DNA from 2 places in the Liquorilactobacillus satsumensis genome. Region 1 is predicted to be linked to the other one. Evidence: predicted binding sites of a transcription regulator. Region 1 holds the regulator's gene; the other holds the start of a gene.
What was found. Region 1 encodes LexA, which represses DNA repair genes until DNA is damaged. Its sites were predicted from a motif close to CNAACANNTGTTNG; they were not measured.
Positions count from the first base shown of each region.

Region 2: a site for LexA is predicted at 7,396-7,409, ahead of AB3Y88_RS01055 (Y-family DNA polymerase). Genes of this name have one in related genera too.

Region 1 covers NZ_OZ061606.1:2,428,899-2,439,207, reverse strand. Annotated here, with positions in the region: gene AB3Y88_RS11465 (tRNA1(Val) (adenine(37)-N6)-methyltransferase) at 1-180, opposite strand, end outside; gene AB3Y88_RS11460 (1-acyl-sn-glycerol-3-phosphate acyltransferase) at 272-913, shown strand; gene AB3Y88_RS11455 (YneF family protein) at 967-1,191, opposite strand; gene AB3Y88_RS11450 (DUF896 domain-containing protein) at 1,279-1,527, opposite strand; gene lexA (transcriptional repressor LexA) at 1,682-2,305, shown strand; gene recN (DNA repair protein RecN) at 2,589-4,274, opposite strand; gene AB3Y88_RS11435 (arginine repressor) at 4,323-4,775, opposite strand; gene AB3Y88_RS11430 (TlyA family RNA methyltransferase) at 4,864-5,679, opposite strand; gene AB3Y88_RS11425 (polyprenyl synthetase family protein) at 5,679-6,572, opposite strand; gene AB3Y88_RS11420 (exodeoxyribonuclease VII small subunit) at 6,562-6,798, opposite strand; gene xseA (exodeoxyribonuclease VII large subunit) at 6,791-8,140, opposite strand; gene folD (bifunctional methylenetetrahydrofolate dehydrogenase/methenyltetrahydrofolate cyclohydrolase FolD) at 8,112-8,987, opposite strand; gene nusB (transcription antitermination factor NusB) at 9,191-9,613, opposite strand; gene AB3Y88_RS11400 (Asp23/Gls24 family envelope stress response protein) at 9,610-10,044, opposite strand; gene efp (elongation factor P) at 10,064-10,309, opposite strand, start outside.
Region 2 covers NZ_OZ061606.1:216,176-226,484, reverse strand. Annotated here, with positions in the region: gene istB (IS21-like element helper ATPase IstB) at 1-383, opposite strand, end outside; partial or broken gene istA (IS21 family transposase) at 370-1,583, opposite strand; gene AB3Y88_RS01075 (hypothetical protein) at 1,700-3,694, shown strand; gene AB3Y88_RS01070 (YiiX/YebB-like N1pC/P60 family cysteine hydrolase) at 4,021-4,572, opposite strand; gene AB3Y88_RS01065 (EAL domain-containing protein) at 4,796-5,527, opposite strand; gene AB3Y88_RS01060 (hypothetical protein) at 5,759-6,085, opposite strand; gene AB3Y88_RS01055 (Y-family DNA polymerase) at 6,066-7,361, opposite strand; gene AB3Y88_RS01050 (NADP-dependent oxidoreductase) at 7,553-8,455, shown strand; gene AB3Y88_RS01045 (GNAT family N-acetyltransferase) at 8,792-9,325, shown strand; gene AB3Y88_RS01040 (NAD(P)H-dependent oxidoreductase) at 9,368-10,132, shown strand.

The DNA.
Region 1 (10,309 bases):
GGCGACCGCTCCATTACCCGCACATAAATCGACAATTCTTCCAGCAGCATTCTTAGGCGGTGCCGCAAAATTCGCGAGCAACACCGCATCCAGGGAAAAAGAAAAAACGTCGGCACTTTGAATGATTTTAATGTTGTTTGCATATAACATATCAATTCTTTCATTATTAATTAAACACATTTTTACCCGCCTTAATTAAACTTGCAACTTCCCTCAAAATTAGGCATACTATTCACGGTAACACTATTTTTAAGAAAGGAATGTCGCTGAGATGTTCTATTCATTTATTCGTATTGTAGCACGTGTTGTTTTAGTCTTGCTAAATGGAAATGCTCATTACAAACACCGTGAAAGGCTGCCTGCAGGAAACTACATCCTGGTTGGCCCTCATAGAGCCTGGTTTGACATGCTTTATTTTGCACTCGGAGCATCACCCAAAAAATTCTCTTTTATGGCAAAAGAGGAACTATTTAAGAATCCCATCTTACGTTACATACTTGTCCATGCAAATGCTTTTCCTGTAAACCGTCAGAATCCAGGACCCTCTGCAATCAAGACTCCCGTAAAGTGGTTGAAAAAACGGGATCTTTCTTTGATTATGTTTCCTTCTGGTACTCGGCATTCTCAACAACTTAAAGGGGGCGCTTTGCTAATTTCAAAACTAGCAGGTGTCCCACTTGTTCCGGCAGTGTACCAAGGACCAGCTGATACCAAGGGCCTTTTGCGGCGCAAGCGAATCACTGTTAATTTTGGCGAACCAATTTACCTTGACCGTAAGCAGCGGCTAACAGATGCACAGCAGCAGCTAATTCTTGCCCAGATGAGCGCACGCTTTAAGCAGCTTGATAATGAGCTTGATCCAAACTATAAGTATGTTGACCCAATGAAAGCTAAGAAAAAAAATAGCAATTAAGTAACAACTGACTTTGCCCCAAATAAAAAGAAGCCCTTAAACAGGGCTTCTTTTTATTTTTTCTTACCTTGTGCCTTCATTGCGGTCATCATTTGATGCAGTTTCTTTTCAGATGGCTTCTGCCCCATTTGAAGCATCATCACTTTGAGCATGCTTTCATTGATCGGCGGGTTCTTTTTCAAGTAATTTTCCATATACTTCCGTGCCGCAAAGAAACCACCTACAAAGCCTAAAATGAGGGCAAGGATCACAATTAGCACCCAAATCGTGGTTGACATTGTATACTGCTCCTTTCACATCGTTTCAATCTTTAATTCTACACAATTACTCCCCAAAAATAAAGAGCCAACTGCGGTCAATTATACTTAATCATCCCGCAAGTTACGCTCCCGTTGAATCTTACGGACCTTCTCAGGGGTAACTTCTTTTCCATTCTTATCAAAAACACGCAGCATTTCAACATTGCTTTTAAAGGTTTTACGGAAAAGTGCAAGATAGGTTTCGCGCAAACTCTTTTGTTCATCCAGTTCTGCTTGTGTTAACCCCACCGTCTTCTTCTTTTTTGCAAGTTCGTTTATTCTTTTAATGAGCTTTTCTGGGATCTGTCCAGCCATCCCAACACCCCCAAACTTTCTGCATTTTATCAAACACGTCATATCATACATGAAAAAAGGAATTGTTTCAAATAATAAATACGAACGTTTGTTTGTAATCATCGCCAACATATGCTAGTATAACAGTAATAACTAACGATTGAGGTGTCAGATAATGACAAAAGCTTCTGAAAAAAGGCAAATGGCCGTTCTGCGGTTCATCTATGAACGCGTCAACGATAAGGGGTACCCTCCAACCGTGCGTGAAATCTGTCAGGCAGTTGATCTGTCTTCAACCTCGACAGTTCACGGACACTTGGCAAGACTCGAAAAAAAGGGATATCTCCAAAAAGACCCTACCAAACCCCGTGCCATTGAAGTCACTGCGGTTGGCTTGGAAGCTCTTGGAATTCAAGAACATGCAGATGCAATTCCAGTTCTCGGAACCGTGACAGCCGGTTCTCCTATTTTGGCAGTGGAAGAAGCTTCTGAATACTTCCCGCTACCGCCAAATATGAATTCTGCAGCGGAGTTATTTATGCTGACAATTCGCGGCAAGAGTATGATTAACGCTGGGATTTTAAATGGTGACAAGGTTATCGTACGGAAACAACGTAATGCAGATAATGGAGATATTGTGATTGCCATGACTGAGGATAACGAGGCAACTTGCAAGCGATTCTTCAAAGAAAAGGATCACTACCGTTTACAACCGGAAAATGATACAATGCCACCCATAATTTTAAACACTGTCATGATCCTTGGTAAGGTTGTTGGTCTGTACCGGGACTTCCTCTAATCCTCAGACAACCCCAAAAGTTTATAGTTTGATTCCTAGAATTTAATTGGAACCAGACTTTTCTTTTAGTATTTTTTATCACAGCTCTTAAAAATCTGCATAATTAAACTAGTAAAAAATCGCAAGACACAATCATCAAAGGGGCTGTGACAAAAGTTAAATTTTGTCGCAGCCCCTCTTTTATTCCGGATAAACGTGTTTCATAAGTCAAAATTCTCCGTCTAACTTCGAATTATTCATAGCAAAATACTCGCTATCTTTGTAATTTCGAGTTAGCACAAACCTAATGACGGACTCTTTTGTTGGCTGCCATCCCCAATAATTCAGCAGCATGTTCCAATGTTAGATGTGTAATCGTTGTTCCCGAAAGCATGCGTGCTAACTCATTAACGCGTTCGTGCTGGTCAATTTTTCTGACAACTGTCTCTGTTCTGCCATTTTTCGTGTGCTTAGAAACTAAAAAATGGTGATCACTGACAGCCGCAACTTGCGGCAGATGTGTGATACATAACACTTGGGAAGTAGCTGCAATCTGACTAATCTTTTCGGCAATTGCCTGTGCTACACGGCCGCTTACTCCAGTGTCGACTTCATCAAAAATAATACTCGTGACGTTGCGATCCTGTGCAAAAATTGTCTTCAACGCCAGCATTATCCGTGAGAGTTCTCCTCCAGAGGCAATCTTATTCAATGGCCCACTTGCTTCACCTGGATTAGTCTGTACATAGAATTCTGCATGCTCAGCTCCATTGACCGTCAATTCCTGGTTATTTTCAAACCTGACTTGAAAAATAGCTTTATCCATATACAATGATTTCAATTGAGTATGGACTTTCTTTTCTAGCGCCTGGGCTGTTTTGCGTCTTTGCACAGAAAGCTCCTGTGCCTTTTTCTGCGCAGTTGTATACGCACGTTGCAGGCGTTCTTCCTGATTACCACTGTCTTCTTGTGCATTTTCCATCTTTTCAAGCTCTGCTTTAATCTGTTGGTAATATTGCAAGACTTGCTTAATAGAATCACCATATTTATGTTCAAGCTGGCTAATCAATTCAAGTCGTAAGTTAACCTCGTTTAACCGGCCTTCATCCCATTCCATGTCCTCCAATTCACGTGAGATATCATGGGCAGAATCCTGCAATGTATAAAAAGCATTTGAGAGATTAGTACTGATTGTCTGCAAACTTTCTGAATAAGTGGCAATCCCTTCTAATTCCTCAGTCACACTACCCAAACTGCCGAGTAAATCTGTTTCTTCACCGGAAAGCAGCTGATAGCCTTTTGAGAGTGCATCGCGAATACTTTGAAAATTTTCAAGCTTTTCTTTTTCGCTGCTGAGTTTTTCTTCTTCGCCATTTTCTAAATGAGCTTCCTCAATTTCCTTGACTTGGAATCTGAGCATATCCAATCTTTGTGCCCATTTTTTCTCATTCGAGCGTCTTTTTTCCAAATCCTGCTTTTGCTCTTGGTATTTAGCAAACGCCGCTTGGTAACTGCGTTTCAATTGTAAGTTGCGCACACTGTATTGATCTAATAATTTCAAATGATTTTCAACGTGCATCAGGGTTTGATGTTCATTTTGCCCATGAATATCAATTAAGCGACCCCCAATTTTACGTAAAACTGCAAGTGTCACCAAAGTGTTATTAACGCGGCAGACACTCCGCCCGCTGCGATACAACTCTCGCTGCAGGATTAGTTCGCCACCATCTGGTTGGATTCCGATCTGCTCCAAATAATCACTAAAAGACCTGTCTTCGGGCAATGCAAATAATCCTTGCAAAACAGATTTGCCTGCACCCTTGCGAATGAATTCTTGTGAACCTCTACCACCGGAAAGCAGCCCTAAAGCGTCAATTACAATTGATTTCCCAGCACCCGTTTCTCCAGTCAAAACGGTCATGTGAGGTTCAAACCTAATGTCAAGTTTCTCAATGATTGCAAAATCTCTGATTGTCAATTCTCGCAGCATTAGTTGATCATTCCCTCATCCCTAAAAATTAATTATCTATTCTAAGCTTTATTCAATCATTTCCAGCAGTCGCTGCAGGATCACCTTCGGGTCAGAACCAGTTTTGGCAATTACCAAAATTGTATCATCGTCACCTAAAGTTCCAAAAATATCTTCATATTTCATTTGTTCTATTAAGCTTGAAATGACAGGTCCATTACCTGGAGAGACTTTCAACAATAAAAATTCTCCCTGAACACGTCCCGTTAGATAGGCATCACGCAACGTCTTGCGCAGCTTTTTTTCCGTATTCAACTTTTTTTCAGCTGGAAAACTATACCGATATTCTCCCGTAGGTGACGGTAATTTAATCAGCTGCATCTCTTTTACATCCCGTGAAATCGTTGCTTGTGTTACCTCAATCCCGCGTTGCCGTAGCAGTGCAACAATTTCCTCTTGTCGTTCAACATTATTTTGCCGCAACAACTCTCTGATTGCCATTTGTCTTTCTTGCTTACGCATCACTTTCACCAAGTTTCCAAAAAATATTCATATTTTGTTTTAATAATAGCCTATTTTGAATAAATATTAAAGGATTCCCTTATAAAAGTCAATTTTTAAAGTTTTCATGTGCGGCTGTAACTATTTCTGAAAGCTTAACTTGTTCGGCTAATTTTCCAGGTGCCACAGCAGCTTTCAAATGGACCAGAAATTCAATATTCCCCTCACCACCGGTAATCGGAGAAAAGTCTAATCCACATACGTCAAAACCTGCCGCTAACGCAAATGAAAGAATTTCAGTCAACACCTGTTGATGCACTTTAGGATCGTGTACAATGCCGTGTTTACCGACATTTTCCCTACCAGCTTCAAATTGAGGCTTAATCAGTGCAATCACATCTCCGTTTGGTTCAATTATCTCATGCAAGGGCGGCAAGATAAGTTCCAAAGAGATGAAAGAAACATCAATCGTGGCAAACTCTGGACGACCATGTTTAAAATCGGCAAGTTTACTGTATCTAAAGTTAGTATTTTCCATTACTATGACACGCTCATCTTGCCTGATTTTCCAAGCTAGCTGATTCGTACCAACATCTAGCGCATAGCTCAAAGCAGCTCCGTTTTGTAACGCAACATCTGTGAAACCTCCTGTGGATGCTCCAATATCAAGCATGATTTTCCCTTTAGGACTGAGCTGAAAAGACTTGAGTGCTTTTGCCAGTTTGTATCCACCACGACTGACAAATGGCATTTTCTTGCCTTTAAAATGTAACTTTGTCGTGCTATCAATCTTGACACCCGGTTTATCCAAACGTTCTTCATTGACTCCTAAGATTTCACCCGCCATGACCGCTCTTTTGGCCTGCTCCCGCGTTTCAAAAAGTCCCTGTTTTACCAGCAAGACATCTACTCGTTCTTTCTTCATTAATTATCCTTTCTTGAAAAATAGCGTAGAAAATCATCCAATATTCCGGTTTCAATCCCGGTATGTTTCAATTCATTTAAAGCCGTCCGCGCATTCAAAAGAGCATTATCCAACTCCTGATATGCACCGTTCAAACCGAGCAGCCCAGGATAAGTATTCTTGTGTTCAACTTGATCCTTATGAACAGCTTTACCGAGTTCTGCTTGCGTGCTGACAACATCTAAAATATCATCATAAATTTGAAACGCCAGCCCAAAACAACTCCCGAAATTTAGCAACTCTGTCATCTGCGCAGCCGTTGCGCCGCTAATGATTCCCCCTGCTTGACAAGCATACTGTAACAAAGCTCCTGTTTTTAGCTGATGCAAAGCCTTAAGTTGGACTAACGTAAGCTCCTTTTTCTCACCTTCAATATCAGCAATTTGACCACTAACCATTCCTTGGGGACCGGCCGCGGTTGCAAAACGGCTTAGTAAAGCCACCTTAAGCTGAGCTGAAAGGTGGCAGCTTGCAAGCCATTCAAAAGCAGTCGTCAACAAACCATCGCCCGCCAAGACAGCCTCTGCTTGCCCGAAAACTTTATGGTTAGTCGGTCGCCCCCGCCTTAAATCATCATTATCCATCTCAGGAAGATCGTCGTGAATCAGTGAATATGTATGCAGCAGTTCCAAACTGCCGGCTGCAGCAAAAACTCCCTCATCAATTTGGCGGTTAAACATGTGACAGATTGCCAAAAGCAGCATTGGGCGAATTCTTTTTCCACCACTTTCGAGCGAATACAGCATGGCCTTTTTCAAGGTTGGTGCAGCATTCAACCCATTTAAGTAACTATTCAACTGTTCTTCTAATTGCGGCAAAATAATTTTCTGGAACTCTGCAAGCTTATTGCTCATTATGATCACTGTCCCGCTCAAATGGTTTTTCGTTGCCATTTTGGTCAATAACCTTAGCCAGAGTCTTCTCAGCACTTTCTAACTTCTGTTGCAATTCATTGCTCAGCTTGACACCTTTTTGGAATTGATCTAGTGCGCTTTCCAGCGGAACATCACCCTGCTCTAACTTTTGGACAATCTTTTCAAGCTCGTCTAAATTTTCTTCAAATGTCTTTTTTTCAGTCATTTCTTTCATCCTCCGTAATACTTAAAACGCGTGCGGTTACACTACCATCTTGCATCTGGAAAGCGATCTTTTCATCTGGTTTTAACTCAGCGGCCTGCTTAACAACGCGTCCAGCGACAGTTACGTAACCATAGCCCCGCGCTAAAATACGTAAAGGACTCAGCATTTCCAACTGTGCCACAGCTGTTCCAAGTTGTCGGTGCTTATTTTTAAAATATTCCATACGTAAACGATTCAGCTGCTGCTCCAAATACGCCACCTGCTTAAGCAGCAGATGCAACTTTTCGGTTTGTGATTGCTTTTGCAGTCTCATCAGAAGTTGTGTTTGCATCCGCTGCTTCTTATTGAGATTGGTCTGCAACGCTTGTTGCATTTGTTTTTTCAGATAATCAATTTTTTGTAAATATCCTTCATAAAGTCTGCCTGGCTGGCGGAAAACGTATGAATTGCGCAGCTTTTGCACCGCTTGTTTTTTGAGTTGGAGTTTGGACCGCAAATTTTGATAGAGCCGCAAACGCAACTGTTCAATTTTAATAATTTCCTCACTTAGAACCGGGACAGCTAATTCAGCTGCTGCTGTTGGTGTCGCAGCCCGAACATCGGCTACTAAATCAGCAATGGTCGTATCTGTTTCATGACCGACTGACGAAATCACAGGCAGCGGACATGCAAAAATAGCACGTGCAACACTTTCTTCGTTGAAAGGCCAAAGATCTTCGATGGACCCGCCACCTCGCCCAATAATCAGCGTGTCAAACGAACCATTTTGTTCAACCTGCTTGATGCGTGCAATAATATCAGGGGCAGCATCAGCACCTTGCACCACAGTTGGAAAAAGTACAATTTGAGCAATTGGATACCGCCTGCGCACAGTAGTCATAATATCCTTAATTACAGCTCCAGAAGGACTAGTAACCACTGCTATTCTACGCGGAAAACGACATAAAGGCTTTTTAGGGGCATTAAAAATGCCTTCTGCTGCCAGCTTCTTTTTCAGTTGCTCATAAGCCTGATATAACGCCCCTACACCATCCGGCTCCATTTTTTCAACATATATCTGATAGCTTCCACTCGCTTCATACAAAGAAATTCGCCCAACTATTAGAACTTTCATTCCTTCTTCTGGCTGAAACTTCACTTTAGCAAAGGCTGAACGAAACATAATCGCATTGATTTTTGCATGTTCATCTTTAAGGCTGAAATACTGATGGGCGTGTGGGCGCATGCGAAAGTTTGAAATCTCTCCAGTCAAATAAACCCTGCTCAAATAAGGATCAACATCAAACTTTCTTTTCAAGTACTTTGTTAGCGCACTAACTGTTAGATACGTTTTTTCTGCCACAATTAACACTCCGTTCCGCAAACTTAACGGTTTGTTCCATTAACATCGCAATTGTCATGGGGCCAACCCCTCCTGGGACTGGTGTGAGAAAACCAGCAACTTGATCCACAGAAGCCTGTGCAACATCGCCAACAAGTTTTCCAGCCGCATTGCGATTCATTCCGACATCAATTACGACTGCTCCAGGTTTAACATCCACACCGGTAATAAAATCAGCTTTCCCAATCGCGACGATCAAAATATCCGCCTGCCTGGTTAACTGGCGCAAATTCTTAGTCTTGCTATGTGTAATAGTAACTGTTGCATCATGATTCAACAGTAGGGCTGCCATAGGTCGACCCACGATATTACTTCTGCCAACAATCACCGCATGCTTACCCGCCAAAGGTAAATGATATTCCTGAAAAAAACGTAAGATTCCTGCAGGAGTACATGGCAACGAACGGGGGTCATTCATAAAAAGATGCCCGACATTTTGCGGATGAAAGCCGTCAACATCTTTTGCAGGTGCAATTGCGTCTGTAATCTGCTCTGCGTCAATCTGTTTTGGCAATGGCAACTGAACTAGAATCCCGTGAACCGTATCATCTGCATTTAATTTGCTAATCAGTTGCAATAATTCGATTTCGGCTGTATTTTCCGGCAATCTGATGTCCTGCGTCTCAATGCCAATCTGCTGCGCAACCCGATGTTTGTTCCGGACATAAACCTGACTAGCTTCATCTGAGCCTACAAGAATTACAACCAACTTAGGTGTAATTCCTTTTTGTTTTAAATTGCTTACCTTTTGTTCAAGATCTTGTTTAACTTTTGTCGCAAGTTTCTTGCCGTCTAACTTAACTGCCATTTCTCCCCACCGCCAACTCTTTTTACTATGTAACCATTTTAGCATAACTTGTAAACAGGAAAATAATTATTTATTAGTCAAATTTGCCCTTTACAAATCATTTTTTAAGATTGCTGCTGCACTTGCACAAAAAAAGAGCTCTGACAAAATAAGATCTTGCCATAACTCTATCAATGTTCAGTCGTAAGGTGCTTTACCTACTACTAATCTTCTTCATTTTTTTCAATCAAATTAGAAAGAATTCCGTTAATAAAGCGCCGTGATTTTTCATCACTAAATTCTTTTGCGAGCTGAAGTGCTTCATCAACCGCAACTTTAGCAGGAATTGCGCTCACATACTTAATCTCATAAATCGCTAAACGCAGCAACAGTAAATCTGTCTTATTAAGCCGCGCTAAGCTCCACTGATTATTAAGATAACTTGTGATGACAGCGTCTAATTCATCTGCCTGCTTGGCAACGCCTTGTGTCAGCTCCAGCAGGTATGCGGGCATCTCCTGTGGCAAATGCTCATCATCTTGCCGCAACTGCTCATAAAGAGCGTCAATCTCCGTCTCAGGGTTGCTTGCAAGTGCAAATAATAACTGAAAAGCTACCTTACGGATAGAATGTCTGGTCATACTCACTTGTTGTCACCATTTTCTTTTTCATTGAATAAATTATTTGGATCAATTGTCGAGACCTGTTTTGCAGGTACAACACCTTGAACAAAAACGTCAACACCCGTCAACTTGAGACCTGTCATGAAAAACAGCTGTTGTTTTACCTTTTCCTGAATTTCAAGTGCCACTTTAGGGACTGAAACACCATAATTCAAGAAGACATAGACTTCGACTTTTAAAGCTTTGTCTTCTTGTTCCAGGCGCACACCCTTACCGCGGCTCTTACGGCCAAAAAGTTCATTCAGACTGCTTGCAAGCGAACCGCGCATTGAATAAACACCTTTAACCTGACTGGTTGCAATTCCAATAATAATCTCAATCACTTCTGGTGCAATTTCAATTTGTCCCAGCCTAGGTTTTTCAGTTTCAATTAAAATATTATTATTCTCAGCCATCAGCAAGTCCTCCTTCGAACTAAGCTCTGGAAATGTAACTTCCATCTTGCGTGTTGATCGTTAAAACATCGTCCTCGTTTACGAAAAACGGAACTTGAACAACTAATCCGGTTTCCATGGTTGCTGGTTTTGAACCACCCGAAGCAGTATCACCTTTGATCCCTGGTTCTGTAGCTTCGACCTTTAAATCAACCGTATTAGGCAGATCAACACCCAATGTCTCATTACCATACATAATGATGTTAACAAGCATATTTTCCTTCAG
Region 2 (10,309 bases), 2.2 Mb from region 1:
ATTCCAATGGCGGTGGCTAGGTGAGTTTTACCGACACCGGAGGTGCCGATAAACAAAACGTTTTGATTCTCTTGGGTGAATCTTAGTGATCCCAAGTCCTCAATTATCCCTTGGTTAATTCCCGGTTGATAACTAAAGTCAAAGTCAGCTAACGTTTTTTCATATGGAAAGCGGGCTAGTTTAATTCTCAAATTAATCTTTTTTTGTTCCCGGTATTTAAGCTCAGCCGTTGTCAATTCGAATAAGGCATCACTCAAGGACTTGGGTGCTTCATCTTGATGATCCAATAGGTAGCCTAAATGTTCGGCGAAACGATCTAACTTTAATTGTCTAAGGTTGGTGTATAAAGCTTGGTAATTGGCCATTTTCTCACTCCATTTCATCAAACATCTTCAGGTTTCGGTCGACGTAATCATCAATGACTCGGTCATCACGATTCTTATAAAGGTCTGATCGGACAATCTCTTCCATGTCATCGCGAAGGTAAGTAAATCTTTTCAGTGAAATAGGGTGAGAACGAATTAATTCTCCGTTATAATAAATGTATAGAGTATTGTCATCGTGTTTAATTTGTACGGTTTCGTCAATATATCTTATGGGGACGGAGTATTTCCGATTTTGAAAGACAATCATTGATTCCTTGCTAACTTTCCTTGCGATGGTTTGGCTGGCATAGGCATCGAGTAAGTCGTGATCAAAATCCTGGAGATACTCTTTTTCTTTATCAAGCAATAAATAAGGCGGAATTTGAGTCGCCTGAGACTTCTCATGATTCAGCTGATCACACGTCAAATGGACGATCTCGGCTAAGTCTAGCGGCTCTTCAAACTCATGGTTGTAAACTTTGATTCGCTGAGTAGTTCTGGCCAGCGCCTCAACCTTTCCTTTGGTTTGTGGCCGAAACGGTCGACAAGCAATTGGCTTGAAACCAGCGTCCTTAGCGTATTCAACGAAGGTTTCATTAAATACCGGCTTACCAAAATTACTTTTATGATGATCGACGACAACCTTTTGGTTGTCAAACCAGATTTCTTTCGGCACACCCCGGTTGCCCAAAAGGCATTAGTTAAGCAATCAAAAAAGGTAATTTGGCTGCGACTGAAGGTAAATTGCATGTATTTCATTCGCGAGTACCCTAAAACATATAAGAAGATGTTGCCTTTGACAATCTCTCCATGCCGAGAAACCAACGTTAAATCTTCTTTCCAATCAACCTGGGCTGAAATCCCTGGCGAGGTTTCAATCCGGATAGTGGCTTTTTTCGTTGCGGCTTTTCTGATGGTTCGACAATAGTCTCTGAGAATACTTTGCTTTCCTTGATAGCCACGTTCTTTGATAAAGTAATAAATTGCCGTTGCCGAACAGCCTTCTAGAACCTTTTCTTCAATCGTTTTTCGATAATCGTCAAGTTTACTCGGCCGCCGTAAGGGTTGTGGCTGCTCATCTGGGGGCGTAAGCCCTAAATTGTAGTATCTTTTTACCGTTCGTGGATCAACACCGTATCGCCGACCAATTTCAGCGAAGTTGGGCTTTATTTTGTTCATAATATATTGCTGGACACACTGCTCAACATCTAAACGCATTTCAGTTCCTCCAAATTTGAGATGCGTTTATTTTACCGTAAAAAAATGTTGGAAAACCGACATTTTCTAATCGGTATTTTCCAACATTTTACAACCGTTGCTGACAGCCAAATGGGATTGAATTACAGGATGCCTATTTTGCTGATGGTACTAAAGAATATTATTACAGCAAGTCCGGAAAACAGATTCTAGATCAATATTATCAAGATTCTAATGGCAATTGGAGATATTTCTTCAAAGATGGCACGATGGCAAAGGGATTGACCCAAATTACAGCGGTCAACGGACAGACTGTGACCCAGTACTTTGATACTGACGGAATTCAGGTTAAAGGAAATGCTGCTAAAGACAGTGATGGAAAGTTAAGATATTTTGATGGAATAACTGGCAATATGGTCGTAAATTCATTTGGAGAATTACCGGATGGCTCGTGGTTGTATCTTGATGAAAACGGAGTAGCGGTTACTGGTAAGCAGAATATCAATGGGCAAACGATGTATTTCAACGCTGACGGTCGTCAAGTCAAGAATGACTTTGGAGAATTAGCCGATGGTTCATGGTTATACCTGAACAGCGACGGGGTAGCTGTTACAGGCGAACAAGTTATTAACGGAAAAACTTTGTATTTTAATGCAGACGGCAAACAAGTCAAGAACGACTTTAAGCAGTTAGCTGACGGTTCATGGTTATACTTGAATGGCGATGGTGTAGCCGTTACAGGCGAACAAGTTATTAACGGAAAAACTTTGTATTTCAACGCAGACGGCAAACAAGTCAAGAACGACTTTAAGCAGTTAGCCGACGGTTCATGGTTATATCTGAACAGCGACGGGGTAGCTGTTACAGGCGAACAAGTTATTAACGGAAAAACCTTGTACTTCAACGCAGACGGCAAACAAGTCAAGAACGACTTTAAGCAGTTAGCCGATGGTTCATGGTTATATCTGAACAGCGATGGTGTAGCTGTTACAGGCAAACAAGTTATTAACGGAAAAACCTTGTACTTCAACGCAGATGGCAAACAAGTCAAGAATGACTTTAAGCAGTTAGCCGACGGTTCATGGGTATATCTGAACAGCGACGGGGTAGCTGTTACAGGCGAACAAGTTATTAACGGAAAAACCTTGTACTTTAACGCAGATGGCAAACAAGTCAAGAATGACTTTAAGCAGTTAGCCGACGGTTCATGGGTATATCTGAACAGCGACGGGGTAGCTGTTACAGGCGAACAAGTTATTAACGGAAAAACTTTGTATTTCAACGCAGACGGTCGTCAAGTCAAAAATGACTTCAAGCAGTTAGCCGATGGTTCATGGTTATACTTGAACGGCGACGGGGTAGCTGTTACAGGCAAACAAGTTATTAACGGAAAAACCTTGTATTTCAACGCAGACGGCAAACAAGTCAAGAATGACTTTAAGCAGTTAGCCGACGGTTCATGGGTATATCTGAACAGCGACGGGGTAGCTGTTACAGGCGAACAAGTTATTAACGGAAAAACTTTGTATTTCAACGCAGACGGCAAACAAGTCAAGAATGACTTTAAGCAGTTAGCCGATGGTTCATGGGTATACCTGAATGGCGATGGTGTAGCTGTTACAGGCGAACAAGTTATTAATGGAAAAACCTTGTACTTTAACGCAGACGGTCGTCAAGTCAAAAATGACTTCAAGCAATTAGCCGACGGTTCATGGGTATACTTGAACGGCGACGGGGTAGCTGTTACAGGCAAACAAGTTATTAACGGAAAAACTTTGTACTTCAACGCAGACGGCAAACAAGTCAAGAATGACTTTAAAGAATTAGCAAATGGCTCATGGTTATACTTAGATGGAAATGGTGTGGCCGTTACAGGTAAACAGGTCATCAACGGACAGACAATGTACTTTAATGCAGATGGAACTCAAGTTAAAAATGATTTTGGTGAATTAGCTGATGGTTCATGGTTATACCTTGGTGCTGATGGAGTAGCCGTTACAGGCAAACAAACAATTAGAGGACAGAAACTCTACTTCAGGTCTAATGGAATCCAAGTTAAGGGTGGTTCAGTACTCGAAGAAGACGGACAGTGGCATACTTATGATTTGAATTCTGGAGAAGAATTAAGGTAAGCACGGGCAACATACTAACTAATAGACTATAAAGTAAACTAAAGAGAGTGTGACATAAGTCGGGGAAATTCGAGTGCTAACTCGAAATTACGAACATAGCAAGTACTTTGCGATGAGTAATTCGAAGTTAGACGGAGAACTTTGACTTATGGAACACGTTTATCCAGAATAAAAGAGGAGCTGCGACAAAATTTAACTTTTGTCATAGCTCCCTTTTGTTATGCTTTACGATGTTAAATGCCTCTTGCGGCATATCTTTTGACTGCCGACACGTAGTTTTCCAAGCTAGACATTATTTTAAACAGCAGATCAGGTTTAAGTTTACATTACTCAAAAACCGTAAACATTTCTACTTGGTGCAGCATTTCATTTGGATTGATTCCCGGCTCAGCAACTGGAATTTTAACTGCTAGTTTTTGGTAATAGTCATGCCAGAAGGGGAGTACTGTATGATTTGGTCCAAAAGTCATTGGGATTAGGCTAAAGATACCAGTCGGAAAGATAGTATAGATAAAATCTGCACAGTAAAAGCCTGGAGCAGTTGGCGCAAAACTGAAGTTGTAAGGAGAACCTAGTAAAGAATAAGCTGCACGAAGCACCGTAGAAGGATCAAAATGATAACGTGGAGAAAGACGATAAAAGTCGCAGTGCTCTGCTACACGTTTTTTAAAACCGGATAAGGTTTCACGAATACAACCGCCTTTTGAAGTAGCATGCAGCACAAATTTTTCCCCATGGTCCGTGACCTCTATCAAGCCGACATGCGAATAACTTGGTAAGTTGTTTTTTCCCTTATTAAGTTGCGTACTTGCTCCGATTGTTTTGGCAAGTTCATCTGCAGTGGCAGTTACAAAAACTAGATCACCTGTTTTTAACATTAGTTACCTTCTTTCTCAATAAGCGGCAGTAGTGTGTGTAATTTTTATTTCATTATACAAGACAAAATACCGGTTAAAAATTATTTTGGTTATTATTGAGTAAAGAAAAGATTATCATTGATTAAAATTCACACTAAATACTACATTATGGAAAGAAAAGTAACAAAGCTTTACCAAGAAACGAAACCTGTCCGAAAACTAAAGCAGTCATAAGCGCAATTGCTTAACTTTTATTTAATGTAATAACTTCCGGTTTTTGCCAATAAAAGCCCTGTTGGATAAGAAAATCATTGTCTACTAATGCTGCCACGTCTTCAATGTTGTCAATTCCTTCAATTACAAGTTCAAGATGATAGCAGTCGGCTAGTTGATGCCAAGATTTTAAAAAGGACAGCAAAACTGAACTGTCAAGTTCCTTAAAGGCCAGAAGTGAAAGCTTAATACGATCAATATTATGTAGATTGTCTGTAACCAGCTTCAAGGTATTTTGACCACTGTCAATATCATCAATGACCGTGGTAAACCCCATTTTTTTAAGACGGTGGAGATAAAGTGTCGGCAAGTCATTTTGCATCTTAGTACTTTTGGATTCTAATGGAATTGCTTCAGTAATTTCAACAGCAAGGTTTTGATGGAAAGGGGCCATTCTTTTAAAGAAGCGCCACGTAGAGAAAAAACTGAGCTGCTGCGGATCAATATTAATATCGAAGCGATAAGAGTTAAAGTCATTGAGAATATCAATTATTTTTTGCTCGAACCAGTGAAGAAACTTTGCATTAGTGTCTTCATGGGCGGTCAGCAACTTGAATTCTTTATATGGAAACCGTTCACTGACCTTTGAACGGATCAATATTTCGTAGTCGACCACGTCATCTAGAATTAGGGTATGGTGAACCCTGACGACTGGTTGACAGACTAAATAGAAGTCTTTTAATACCTTATTTACGTTTATCATTTTATAGCTGTCCAATGTCATCATTCCCTTTAACTTAGGATATCGGCATTTTTATCGTGAATTTAAGTCTGCTTTTTTAAAATGCGATCCCTTTACTATAATAATACGAAAAGCGAGAATAATGTTGAATATAAATAAAATAAATGATGTAATTTTTTTGTAATGGACAACTTTTTTGTTAGCGTTGGCCAGTAGTAGGAATGTCTAGGAAGTTGCACTAGGAACGGACGGCTAGTTAAATGTGATTCTTTTGAAATTACTAGGCCAACGTGCAGTCCCAAATTTTTTAAAGGTAATTGTCAAGGCTGTTAAAGAATGAATGTACTTAATTAGTTCTTCCAAATATTCTAGGTGGTAGGTCGTAATCCGTCGTAGTGGAATTGAACGAGTAAGCTGCTGCGGACGCAAAACATTGAAAAAAAAGTTGTATGAATGTCCATAAGTATTATTGACCACGAGAATAGTGTAGCGCGCCTGAACATAAGGTTTAAAGTACTTTTGCAAACGTTCGACGATTAAAGCCGCTTCTTTTTGTGGACTATTCAAATGTGTTACCACCGTTATGCCCCCCAACTAAATTATTGCGTTGAATAAATGTTCCTCCTTTAAGCAAGCTATTTGCATACATCAGTGTCCCAACTCCGTAACGGTCACGAACTTGATCGATTAAACGGTTAAAGGTAATTTTTTTAGCTTGTGCTTGATAATCTTCAAAAAAATTCAGCTGATTACCGCTGCCATAACTCAGTTTGCTAAAGGCGACGCTAACATGTCTAACAGGCTCACCTTGCCAAAAGCTGCGAAAGAGGTAAAGCAGTTGAGTATTCAATACCTGAGTCTCATCAGTAGGTGGGATACTTAATTCATGAGCAAACCCACTATGATCTTGGGTTGCTGCACTGAGTGCAAAACCAATTCCAAGACGGATACAGCCGGTCTGCCTGTTCCGGTGCCGCAGTCGGGCAGCAACTTGCTGACCAATTTCTTTAATGACTATCTCAATTTCTGCTTGCTTACAGTAATCACGCGGCAGTACCTGCGAGTTGCCTAAGCTTTGATTGTGCGGTATTTTCTTTTTACGAAGACAGGTGCGATCGATCCCCCATGCTAAAGCGAAAAGTTGAGTACCAATAATGCCCAGTTCTTTTTTTAAAACAAAAGGATTAAAATGTGCGAGCTCTCCGATGCTGTGGATTCCGAGCCGTTCAAGATGCTGGGCAGTTCGTTTGCCAATACTCCAGACATGTGCAAGTTCTGTACAAGGCCACAATTTTTCTGCAAAGTTAGGATAGTTTAGCTCGCCAATTAATTGCGGAGCATGTTTAGCAAACAAGTCGAGAGCTAACTTAGCTTGAACAGGATTTTCCCCAATGCCCACACTAGTGTAGATACCGGTTTGCTGTCTAACTGTGTCTTGAATTTTTTGAGCAACTTTGAGCGGTGAAGTGCCAAATAATTTCCATGAATGGGTAACATCCAAAATTGCTTCGTCAATTGAATATTGATAAACATCTTCTTCCGAGGCAAAATGAGTAAAGATGTTTTTGATAGCCAGGCTTTTGCGAATGTAGAGATTCATTCGTGGTGGAACAACCGTTAACCGCGAATCGTCAGGTAGATCACGGCGCCGATCAACATTACTGATTCCAAAAATCTGCTTAGCTTGTGGAGAAGCAGCCAGCACCAGCCCACCATTTGTATTTTCCTGTTCTGACATGACAACTAGCACCGCTTCTAATGGATTCTCCCCGCGCTCCACACTTTCAACACTTGCATAAAATGATTTGCTGTCAATCATGAAGAAAATGCCATGGGGTTCATTGGTATAGTCCATAGGTTGTTCCTCACTTTCTAATATCTCAATTATACAAACATACGTTCGCTTTTTCAAGGGGAAGTGTCCACAAAAGTGACGCTATTGATGTAAGAGCTTTTGAAAGTGAATTAAGTGTTCGTAACCGTTATAATGAAGGAGAATGAAGTCTTGGACAGTTAGGAACGTTTATGAAAGGAATGTGATTATGCATGTTTGCAATTCAGATTAGAGATTATGGAGCGGTCGATGTCTTTGAAGAAGTTGAGACTCCACGTCCAAAGATTAAGCCTAAGCAGGTCTTAGTTAAACAGCATGCTGTTGCCATTGATCCGTATGATGTCAAGTTTCGTCAGGGTTTAATGGGGAAAGATCAGCAACCGCCAATAGTTACCGGTTCCTCAGTTGCTGGGGAAGTTGTTGCAGTTGGCGATAAGGTTCAAGCATTTAAGGTTGGCGACAGAGTGGCTGCGAGTCCACATCTGCGTTCGTATGCAGAGTACGTTGCAGTTGGTCAATCTCAATTAGCGCAGATTCCGGCGACTGTTAGCTATGAACTAGCTGCTGCAGCTGCCTTAGGTGTTCAGACTGCTTATCAATTAACTGAAAAGGCTTTGGAATTGCAACCGGGTCAAAGCGTGTTGGTCCATGGAGGGGCAGGAAGTATTGGTTTTGCCGTTTTACAATTCGCTAAGCATCATGGAATTCATGATCTGTATACAACTGCGAGTGGGCAAGGCGTTGGCTTTTTACGTAATTTTGATACACGTCTTCGAGTTATTGATTATCGTAAAGAAGATTTCACCAAAAAAGTTCCATTATTTGACAGAATTGTTGATCCAATCGGCGGCAGTGTTCTACAAAAATCTTTGACAGTCCTTAAATCAACAGGTAAGTTGATTTCTACTGTGGCGGATGCGGATGATCCACGTGTGGAACACTTCTTCATGAAATCAAACGGGGAAGATCTTGCAGCTGTCCTACACCAATTAGCAACGGACGAACTCTACCTTGAAATTGCGGCAGTTGCACCTTTTAATGTTGAAAACTTGCGGCGTTTCCAGCAGGCACAACATGTCGTTGGAAAATTAGTGTTGACGTTTGCAAGCAATTAATTGAAATGTTAAAAATTAATCAAGCTTAATGAGCTAAACTTAAGGGAGGAATGCCGGCAGATGAGCACTTTTACACTGCTAGTGCATGCTCCTTTTAATTTTGCCAGTCGGGTTTTCTCAAAAAAACATGCTCTTCGTAATTCATAAGGTAGTACTCAGATTTTACCGATTTATAGCATACTCCGATGCGGCTGCAATTTATTCCTACAGTAAAGGGACCGAAAATTTTTCCAAGTTGGTTTGCTTAGCTATTTATGGTAAATTTTATTGTTAGAGGGTTAAAAGCAGATAGGTTTAGTACATACCCCTGTACCCCTGATGGAGGAGTGGATAAAGATGAAACAGAGTTATCGTATCAACGATGTCCTGACACTGCGAGTACCGGCAACAAGTGATGCACATCAGCTTTACTCGTTGATTGCTCATGATCAAAAAGAACTGCAGCGCTGGTTGCCATGGGCTAAAACAACTTTATCACCTGCAGATGAAGAAGCTTTTATTCTATATTCTTTAGGTCAGATTCAAGAGGGCAAGTTATGGTCCGCAACCCTGTGTGTCGCTGATACTCCGGCGGGGACAATTGATATCCATGAAATCAGTATGCAAAATGCGCGCGGGCAAGTTGGATACTGGTTGGGTCAAAAATACCAGGGAAAAGGATTTATGACGCAAGCGCTCACTAAAGTTATTGAAGTGGCTTTTTCTGAGTTAGAACTGCATCGTCTTGAATTGATTACCGATAGCAGAAACAAAAAAAGTCAAAAAGTGGCTACGCGTGCAGGATTTAAACGCGAATGTTGTTTACACGATTATTTACGTGAAGAAGCGGATTTTCATGATGCTTTTCTTTATGTACTTTTTTCGAAATAAATCTCTTTTGATAAGCAAGTTAAGAAAGCAGGCAGATTTAAGATGAAAGTGTTAGGAATTCTTGGTGCACAGCGAAAAGACGGTGTGACTGCGAAAATGTTGGCGGCGGTTTTCCAAGGAATTGCAACTGACAACACAACTGAGGTGATTTACTTGGAAGATTTTGCGCTTAAAGCAGATGTTCCGGGAACTGCCAATCCCGAACTGGATTTGATTGAAAGCAAAATGCGTGAAAGTGATGTTTGGGTACTAGCTGCTCCAACTTATTGGGGAAGCTTAAGCGGTAGGCTGAAGAATCTTTTTGATTGTCTGCGGCAACGTCTCGTCAGATTTGATCACACAGGCACAATGCATCCCGCAAGTTTTAAGAATAAACACTATATTAGCTTGACCAATTGTTATACCAGCAGCTTTGAAAATATGATTTGCGGTGTTACAGATGCATCTTTACGGCTCTGTGACAAAGTAATGAGTGCTGCAGGTGTGATTAAAATAGGCGAAGCAGTGGTAACAGGAACTTGGGGAATGGAAACATTAACGCCTAAGAAAAAGAAAGAATGTTTGGATTTAGGGCATAAGATAAATCGGATTCGAAGAAGGGATGACCAAACGGTGAAACGATATTTTGAGTTATTTTTCATGGTTGCTGTAATGGCATTAATAACAATGTTGCTGCAAAAAGCCTGTGCTTCTTTTATTCCGTTAGATAATTTTTGGTTCAACTATCTTTCCTTTACTGTGATTTTTTTCATTTTACTAGCATCGATGCTTCATTTTGTAACATTTATGAAGCATAAGCGTCACTAAAAAGAAGTGTGCAAAAAGGCGTTAGGTTTTGAGACTTAGAGTGAATCACGGTGATAACTGAACTTGTTACCACCGTGATTCACTCTAAATACGGAAACCTGCCTTTTGGAGCACGTTAAGAAAGAAGTGCCGACACACAGCGTTCAACCACCGTAGACTAAGTCCTGCATTACAAAG